Regions from separate parts of the Caballeronia sp. HLA56 genome, predicted to be linked through region 1. Evidence: riboswitches for the same ligand, from Rfam matches in the RefSeq annotation. Region 1 holds a riboswitch; the other holds the start of a gene.
The links. A riboswitch is a leader RNA that binds a small molecule or an ion and turns the genes downstream of it on or off. The one in region 1 is predicted to bind cobalamin.

Region 2: linked by a shared signal. The riboswitch ahead of ACYQ47_RS03980 (CbtB domain-containing protein) and the one ahead of ACYQ47_RS33040 (TonB-dependent receptor domain-containing protein) in region 1 are both predicted to bind cobalamin.

Annotation. Positions count from the first base shown of each region.
Region 1 is NZ_BAAHOB010000005.1:2,883,363-2,887,983, reverse strand. Features, by position in the region: gene ACYQ47_RS33065 (SIMPL domain-containing protein) at 1-56, opposite strand, end outside; gene ACYQ47_RS33060 (EVE domain-containing protein) at 150-608, opposite strand; RNA gene ssrS (6S RNA) at 686-868, opposite strand; gene ACYQ47_RS33050 (cell division protein ZapA) at 991-1,305, opposite strand; gene ACYQ47_RS33045 (ATPase) at 1,302-1,688, opposite strand; cobalamin riboswitch at 1,925-2,248, shown strand; gene ACYQ47_RS33040 (TonB-dependent receptor domain-containing protein) at 2,335-4,212, shown strand; gene ACYQ47_RS33035 (FecCD family ABC transporter permease) at 4,239-4,621, shown strand, end outside.
Region 2 is NZ_BAAHOB010000001.1:847,561-852,181, forward strand. Features, by position in the region: gene ACYQ47_RS03965 (cobyrinate a,c-diamide synthase) at 1-1,073, shown strand, start outside; gene ACYQ47_RS03970 (DUF1289 domain-containing protein) at 1,070-1,306, shown strand; gene ACYQ47_RS03975 (CbtA family protein) at 1,368-2,150, opposite strand; gene ACYQ47_RS03980 (CbtB domain-containing protein) at 2,160-2,390, opposite strand; cobalamin riboswitch at 2,427-2,550, opposite strand; gene ACYQ47_RS03985 (histidine phosphatase family protein) at 2,592-3,140, shown strand; gene ACYQ47_RS03990 (DUF1428 domain-containing protein) at 3,202-3,573, shown strand; gene ACYQ47_RS03995 (antibiotic biosynthesis monooxygenase family protein) at 3,613-3,927, shown strand; gene ACYQ47_RS04000 (hypothetical protein) at 3,982-4,359, opposite strand; gene lhpI (bifunctional Delta(1)-pyrroline-2-carboxylate/Delta(1)-piperideine-2-carboxylate reductase) at 4,373-4,621, opposite strand, start outside.

The sequences.
Region 1 (4,621 bases):
GCGGCGCTCGACATCGCGACGAAGGCGAGGGCGGCGGCGGTTTTCTTGTCGATCATCAAAGGACTCCGAGTGCAAGAGCATCGCGTGATTCGCGACCGCACTTAGGCGCTTCGTTCGTTCCCTTAGTTCCCTTGAACGATTCGCGCGCCCTAGACCAGACGCTCGGTTATGAAGCGCCACTGCGCCTCGGTCACGGGCGTGATCGACAGCCGATTGCCGCGCGCCAGCACTTGCATGTCGGCGAGTTCCGCGTGTTCGCGCAATGTCGCGAGCGGAATCAACGGCGTCTTCTTGACAAAGCGCACATCGACGAGCATCCAGCGCGGCGACTCCTGCACGGACTTGGCGTCGAAGTACAGGCTTTTGGCGTCGAACTGAGTGGGATCGGGATAGGCCGTGGAACAGACTTTGGCGATGCCCGCAATGCCCGGTTCCGGGCAACTCGAATGATAGAAGAGCACGCCGTCGCCGACTTGCATCTGGTCGCGCATGAAGTTGCGCGCCTGATAGTTGCGCACGCCCGTCCACGGGAGGGTTTTCTTCGGCGCGTGCGCGAGATGATCGATGCTCGCTTCGTCCGGTTCGGACTTCATCAGCCAGTAGCGCATGATGGATTCGGCAACGGGGTTTTAAAACGGGCTCGACAAAAGCAAACGGCATCGGTATGAACCGATGCCGCTGGAGTAGGGTCCCCACCTCGGCCGCTAGGCCGGCATCCTGAACCTGGGTTCAAGATTGGTCGCAGTAAGCAACACTTCGGGTACATCAGACAGAGTGACGCGCGCGCCCGTGCTGCAAGTTTCCACAACCGTGCCAATGTAGCATTGGTTCAAGGAATATATGACCTTGGCGAACCAGGCAGGGAGTAGTCACTCTACACCAATCGAATGTCTAATGCAGCCTCTCGACACCAATTGCGCAGTTTCTTTTTTCGATTGACATCGCGCGACCGATTAGCGTTCGCCACGGAGCGGCGTCGCGGCACTTCGGTCACTGCACTTCATACTGCGCGATGACAGCACCAAGCTGTTCGTTCATGGAGTGCATCGTGCGGCGAATTTCCTCGGCGGGGAAGGCCTCGCCATGACGCACGCTTTCTTGCAGCCTCAGCAATTCGGAAGCGAGTGAAAGCGCGGCCATCACCGCGATGCGGTCTTGCCCGCGCACGTTGCTTGCATTGCGCACCTTGTTCATCTCGGCGTCGACCCGTGCCACCGCTTCACGCAGCGCGCCTTCGGTTTCCGGCGAACAGGCGAGGCGATATTGCTGGCCGAGAATGGATACTTCGATCTGCGTGGTCGTCATGCCTTCTCTCCGTGATGATGCTCGCTGTGCTCTCCCGCGTGCGCATGCTCGTGCGCGGCTTGCACATCGTGAGAGCGGGCATCGAGGAGATCGAGCTGATTTTCCGTCTCGGCATGATTCGCGGACTTGCCGCGCGGCAACTTTTCGAGAATCGCGTTCAGGCGGACCTGCGCGTCGTCGATCTTGGCCGAGAGGGAATCACGTTCGGCTTGCAGCGTGTCGCGCTCTTCGCGCATTTGCACGAGCTCTGCCTGCACGTTCGCGTAGTCGCTACGCAGTTGTTCGATTTGTGCTTCAAGCGCGAGACGCGCCTGATTGTGCCGCTCGCTGATCTGGATCAGCCGGCCGATATTTCCTGACAGTGATTCGAGTTCGTTGAGCATGTGCTGCGTCCTCTAAAGACCTCGCATTCTAGCGCGGTTCAACGGAGCTTCCGATAATTGTCTCGTTTCGAGACGTAACAGCACGCGATCATGCGTGCATCGCGATGCATTCGTGTGTGGAAAGCGCGGGCGCTGCCGATGTGTTGCGACGGCGGGTTCTAGTTGGGTTCGTCGTGAGCCGTGTGTCTTGCGATGATCGGCCAGGGTCGTTTCTTGACGGTCCTGAATCGCGCTCCTACACTTGCCGCACTTTTGGTGCTCGCGTCCGCATTCTTTTGCGGGCGCAGTCAAACGGGAAACAGGAAGCGGCGCCGCCAAGGCCACGCCAACCTGTGCTGCCCCCGCAACGGTAAGCGACCGCAACGCAAGTTGCAAGTCGTCCCTTGCGCGTTTTTCGCCGCGCCGTCGTGTGAGTTTGCTTGTGAGTCTGTTTGATTCGCAAGAATCCGCCGCTCGACGCAGGCAAGGCGAAGAACGTGTCGATGCCACTGCGCTTCATGCGTGGGAAGGCGGGACGGTGTGTCGCCAGCCCGGATACCGGCCAACTGTTCAGCGCGTTCGTCTGTTCGCATTCGAGCGCGCTCGTCGCGCATTGGCCTTGCGGGGAGCGAGGTCGCGCCAGCCTACGCATGGGAACATTTCACGCATGGTATCGCCACTTGCCCGACACGCGGGCAGACGCAAAACGATCGAACGCGCCGCGCTCGTCGCCCTCAACACATGGCTGCTCGCTCATGAAGCGCTCGCGGACGAAGCCTCGCAACCGCCGCTCGCGCCCGTCGTCGTGACCGCGGCGCGCACCGCGCAACCTCTCGCCGATACGATCGCGCAGACTTCGCTCTTCGACGCCCAGGATATCGCCGATAGCAATGCCTACGACGCGCTCGGCGTCATCGGTCTTGCGCCCGGCGTGCAGGTGACGCGCAACGGCGGCCCGGGAGCGAATGCAAGCGCGTTCATACGCGGCGCGTCCTCGACGCAATCGCTCGTTTTGATCGACGGCGTGCGTGTGGAGTCCGCATCGCTCGGCTCGGCGCAGCTTGCGCAGATCATGCCGGATCAGATCGACCGCATCGAAGTCGTGAACGGCAACGTGTCGGCGCTGTACGGCTCGGGCGCGATCGGCGGCGTCGTGCAGATCTTCACGAAAGACGGCGAGGCGCATCCGCCGCGCTTCTACTTCGAGACGGAATACGGCAGCTATCACACGCAGCGACAAGCGGCGGGAGTTTCCGGCGCGCTCGATAGCGAAGGCCGCACGACCTTCAGCTTCAACGTATCGCGCGAGAAGACCGATGGTTTCTCGTCGATCGATCCCGCGCTCGCGCCCAACGCCAATCCGAACGCGAACGGTTATCTGAACGAAAGCGTCGCGGCCACGCTGCGTCACAAGTTCGGCGACAAATGGGACGCGGGCGTGCGCTTCTATCAGTCGAACGGCATCGACAGTTTTGACGATGCCTACGGCTTGCCCGGCGATCTCAACGATTCGCACAGTCGCGTGCGGTCGACATCGGTGTTTGCGAACGGCCGTATCACGGACCAGTGGACCACGCATTTCACGGTCGCGCAGGGACAGGACCGCGCGAACATCGAGCAGAACGGCATCTATACGAGCCGCTTCAATTCCGAGGATCGCCAGTATCTGTGGCAGAACGACTTTCGCCTGACGGAGGCGCACAAGCTCCTGTTCGGTTACGAGCATCTCGACCAGACGCTCGATTCGGATCAGTTCAGCGCGCCGGATCGTCACGTGAATTCGGTGTACGCGGGCTATGTGGGACGCTTCGGTCCGAGCGAAGTGCAGGCCAATCTGCGCCACGACCAGTATTCCGATTTCGGCGGCGCGAACAGCTACTATCTGGGCTATGCGTACAACATCGACACGCACTGGCGCGCGAGCGCGAGTTACGCGGCGTCGTTCCGCGCGCCGAGCTTCGACGATCTCTACTATCCGTTCAGCGGCAATCCGTCCATTCAGCCCGAGCGCAGTCATTCGGTGGAAGCGGCGCTGCAGTACGCATCGGACCAAGTGGGCGTGCTGCGCGTGACGGCGTTTCAGACGCGCTATTCGAATCTGATCGATTACGTATCGGACGGCAGCGGCTTCTATATCGCGCAGAACGTCGGACGCGCGAAGGTGCAGGGCGTCGAGGGATCGTGGGCAGGGCATGTCGGCGCCACCGATTTGCGCGCGGGCGTGACGTTCCAGAATCCCGTCGATGAAACCGGCAATCAGGACCTGACGCGCCGTGCGCGGCGTTTCGCGAGTTTCAGCGCGCATCGCTCGATAGGAAGCTGGCGCGTGGGTGGCGAGTGGATCGTGAGCGGTGCGCGCAGCGATTACGATTCGACGCTCGCGGGCTATGGCGTCGTGAATCTGTCGGCGCGCTATGACATCACGAAGTCGTGGTACGTGAGCGCGCGTGTCGACAACCTCTTCGACCGGAACTATGAACTGGCTTATTCGTACAACACGCCGAGGCGCGGCGCTTATGTCACGCTCGGCTGGCGCCCGTCGTGAGCGACACCGTTGACCTGCGCCGCGCGATGAACGCGAAACGCGCGTTAGGCATCTGGGCTGCGCTCGGGCTTGCCGCGTTGCTTGTGTTCATGGCGTCGCTCGCGCTCGGCAGCGTCGCGTTGCCCTTGCCGCGCGCCATCGCGGCGTTGCTGCACGCGCATGCGGCCGCGCCCGATATCGCCGATGACATCGTGCTCACCTTGCGTTTGCCGCGCGCGCTTGCGGGTTTTGCTTCGGGCGCCTTGCTCGCGCTTTCCGGCGCGCTGCTGCAAGTGCTGTTGCGCAATCCGCTGGCCGAGCCGTACGTGCTCGGCGTATCCGGCGGAGCGGCGACCTTCGCACTCACGGCGATGCTCGCGTCGCTGCCGTGGTGGGGCATCGATCTGGCGGCGTGCGCGGGCGCGTTCGC
Region 2 (4,621 bases), on a different contig from region 1:
CCGCGGCCGCCAAGGAAGCCGACCTTATTTTGATCGAAGGCGTAATGGGCCTCTTCGATGGCACGCCGAGCAGCGCCGATCTCGCCGCTGCGTTCAATGTGCCCGTGCTTGCGGTAATCGGCGCGCATGGCATGGCGCAAACCTTCGGCGCGCTTGCGTTCGGACTTGCGCGTTATCGGCCTGATGTGCCGTTTCACGGCGTGCTTGCAAATCGCGTGGCGTCTGCGCGCCATGCACAGATGCTGGCCGAAGCCATCCCCGAAGGGCTGCGCTATTGCGGTCATTTTTCGAACGCGGACGATATCGCGCTACCCGAACGTCACCTCGGCCTTACTCAAGCGCGGGAAGTGGCGGACCTGGATGCGCGTCTCGACCGCGCCGCCGATGCCATTGCCGCGACCACGCTTGCCGATTTGCCGCCGCTCGTTCGCTTCGACGACGACATCACGCTAAGTGAACCGCCGCGTCTTCTCGACGGATTGCACATTGCGATCGCGCGGGACGCCGCGTTTTCATTTATTTATCCCGCAAATGTCGATTTGCTAAAGGCATCGGGCGCAAGCGTCAGCTATTTTTCCCCGCTAGCGGATGAGCCCGTACCCGCCCATGTCGATGCGCTCTACTTGCCCGGCGGCTATCCCGAGCTTCATGCCGCGACGCTTGCTTCCAATGCGTGCACGCGCGCTTCGATAAAAGAACATATCGCGCGCAATCGCGCGGTAGTCGCGGAATGCGGCGGTATGCTCTACCTGCTCGACGCACTGACGGATGTCGAAGGCAATCGTCATTCAATGCTAAGCGCCCTTCCCGGCGACGCCACCATGCAACGCCGTCTTTCGCGGCTGGCGATGCAACGAGTCGACACCGCCCACGGTCCACTCACCGGCCACACCTTTCACTATTCGACGCTCAAGACATCGATGCAGCCTTTCACGACAGCCACGCACGCAACGACAGGTGCGCAGGGCGAAGCGCTTTATCGTCATGGCGCGATAACGGCCACTTACATGCACGCTTACTGGCCCTCGAATCCTGCAGCAATGGCTGCGCTCTTTCGCGGCGAAGCGCTATGACGACATCGACCGAAATCGGGCCACGCGATCTCGCCGAGATGATCGAACGCGCCAGCGCGCAGGAGCCAATCGGCTCGCCGTGCACCGGCGTTTGCAAGCTCGACGCATCGAGCGGCCTGTGCGCGGGATGCTTTAGAAGCCGCGAGGAAATTAAATTCTTTAGAACGATGGACGATCACGCGAAGCTCGCGTTGTTCGACCAGTTGCTTGAGCGGCGCGCGGCCTCGCAATGAACGAAGGCTCGCGCTCGTGCTCAAGCGACGCGGGCCTTTTGACATCCATCGAGCATTCGATTCAGGCAGCGGCCATGCGACGCGCTGCCGGACGCTCGAGTTCACGTGACGCAAGCGCGCCGAAGAGCAGTCCAAGCGTTGCCCAGATCAATGCTTGAATACCGACGGCAGTCAGCCTGAAATTCCACAACAACGACGCGGAAAAGTCGGCGGGTACTTCGTCGACAGAAGGCAGTGCCACTTGCGCGATAACCATCAAGACGACATAACCAGCCGCCGCAATAAGCGCCGCGTTCCAGTTGCCGCGACGCGCCTGCAAGCGTCGCTGCGCATAGACCGCGAACACCGCGCCGACGATTGATATGGCCACCATGCCGAAGAAAAGCGCCGTACGCGGACCGATGGTTTCGGCATTGCCCACGGCGGGCGGGTTTGGGGGATATTTGATGAACGGCACGAGCGCAACGCTAACGAAACCAATGAGCGCAAGCAAAACCGACGTTCCGCGCGCATGCAACGAGCCGAGCCGCCCATAAGCCAAGGCAAAGATCAGCGAGAAAATACCGCCTAAAGCCGTGCCGAATACCACCACGCCCGTTAGTAAGCCCAAACCCGCTTGCGTGTCCCGGCTAACGAGTTCTTCATCATCACCGTGACTATGCGATTGCGCTGCCGCCGCTTCATCGTGATGATCGTGTGCGGGCGCTTGTGCATGCTCGTGCTGTTCCTCGAACGCGATAGCCCGAGCAACTGAAGGTTCGCCGAAGCCGCGCGCAAAGCCAAAGCCGATCAGGCCCGCGACGAGTCCCGCGACCATGCCGCGTATAAGCAAGTTGCGAATCATGCTTCGTCCTCAGTGGCACGGAAAGCCGAGCAAGTGTCGGCCATCGTGAACGAATTCGTGGACGTACATGCCCGAGATAATGGACGTTGCACCTTGCTCGGCGCTGACGAAATAAATCGCGATCAGCAGAACGAGGCCGATAAAAACGGCCCAAGGAAGGACCTCACGCACCGGAATGGGGACCGGCGCATCGTTAGCGGGCGTTGCAATGCCAGCGGAAAAAGCCGGCGCGTTGGACATATTCATTGAAATTTCTCCAGGGAAAAGCGCGTCCCGATAGACGAAGAGCATGCAGCGGGGTCTGACTCGCGGCATCGCGCTCTTAGCGCGAACCGCATACAGTGGCGCGACCGTGCCGGGCTTCCACCGGCTTCCTCGCACTGCAGGCTTGCCATTCTATGATGATTGCCGGCAAAGTAAAACGACCATGAGCTAAAGCCTATGCAATCGACACTGATTTTGCTGTGCCACGCCGCCACGCATGCCATGAAAAGCGGGCGTTTTCCGCAAGGCGACGAGCCTGTCGAACAGGCTAAATGCACGCTCGATGTCCCGGGCGAGCCAAGCCGCGTCACATCCAGCCCGGCCCGCGTTGCTTGCGAAACAGCGGCTTGGATCACGACAGATTTTTCGATCGATGTCGCATTCGACGATATCGACTATGGAGAATGGCGCGGTCGTTCCATTCGCGAGATTAGTGAGCGCGAGCCTCAAGACGTTGCGGCGTGGCTTTCCGATCCCCATGCAAGGCCGCATGGCGGCGAGAGCGTGGCAATGCTGTCAAAGCGCGTTGAGAAAGCGCTCGAGGGGCTTGCTTCGAATACGGAGCACGAATGCTGCATAGTCGTAACGCACGCCATCGTCATGAAGGCGGCGCTCTGTATCGTGCGCGACGAACCGTTGTCGTCGATACTCAAGATGGATCTCGCGCCGCTGTCGTCCGTCTTGCTCAAGTTCGCGGAAGGCAAATGGACGTACGTGCCCTCCTGAACTTAGATGGCCGCCCGGTGCTCAAAGCAAGCAGCGACTGGTTCGCTCAAAGGAGACAGCAATGGCGCACTATGTGGATGGTTTCGTCGTACCAGTGCCGATCGACAAGGTCGACGCGTATCGCAGCATGGCCGATGCAGCGGGCAAAATATGGCTGGAGTATGGCGCGCTGCAGTTTGTCGAATGTATTGCCGACGATGTTAAGCCAGGCGAGCTCACCTCGTTCCCTCGAAGCGTACAGCTCAAGGAAGGCGAAACGGTGGTGTTCTCGTGGATCGTCTATGAATCGCGCGAACAGCGTGACGCCGTCAACGCCAAAGTAATGGAAGACTCGCGTCTTAAGAGCATGATGGAAAACGGCGAACCGCCGTTCGATCCCAAACGCATGTTCTTCGGCGGCTTCAGGACGCTGGTCGAACTGTCAAAGGCCTGATTATTTTTCGAATGCCTAAAACCAAGGAGCCATATCGACATGTACATTGCCATGAACCGCTTCAAGATTGTTCCAGGCGCGGAAGCCGATTTCGAACATCTCTGGACAAGCCGCGACACGCATCTCAAGGAAGTGCCGGGCTTCGTGGAGTTCCATCTGCTAAAGGGACCGACGCGGGATGACCATGTCCTCTATTCGAGTCACACGATCTGGACAAACCATGCTGCGTTCGAACAGTGGACTCAGTCGGATGCATTTCGCGCCGCGCATCGCAATGCGGGCGGAGAAACCAGGCAGCTTTACTTAGGCCACCCGGAATTCGAAGGCTTCGAAGTGATTCAGACGGTTAAATAAGAGCCGCCTGTCTTACAAGACCGTGAACGAATTGCGTCGCTCGCTAAGGCCTTCCTAAGCCTTAGCGCCACGCGCCATTCGCTGCAATGTCGATGAATCGATGGCTCCGGCACAAATGCGCACGGCCTCCTTAAGCGTACGTGGACGTCCCTCGCCAAACTGCGATTCAAGCATGGCGACGGCGCGTAAGCGTTCGTCATTGCCCAGCTTCTCGCCAGTCGCAAGCTCCAGCACGGAGATAAAGTAAGCAGCCGGCGGCGCCGCGTTAGGCTGTGCGGACGCACCGCCTGATCCATCATTCCCGTCGTTGCGCGCGGGAAAACCGGGCGTCCATCTGGTGTCGTATCGGCTATTCATGGGTCTGTTCATTTGGGTGCAAAGGCGCTTGCGCCAGCTTTCGATTGAACAGACATTCAGCAAGGAACGTTCCAAGCCAGCTAGCGCCTTAAATAGCGCGGTTGTTTTTGTCTAACAATAAAGCTCTAGCAACTCGACATGCAGCGAGATCCCATGCCGCGCATCCGACGGATTTAAATACGACCGGGCGTTCGTTTTTCACCCTTGCCGTGATTGCTTGTGCAAGTGAATTGACGTTCTCCCATTTCACACCGGCAAGGATGAAATCCCCCGCTTCATGGCGCGCGCCTGCCGGGTCATCGACATACAAAGCGCTTGAATCGATAATGCCCGACGC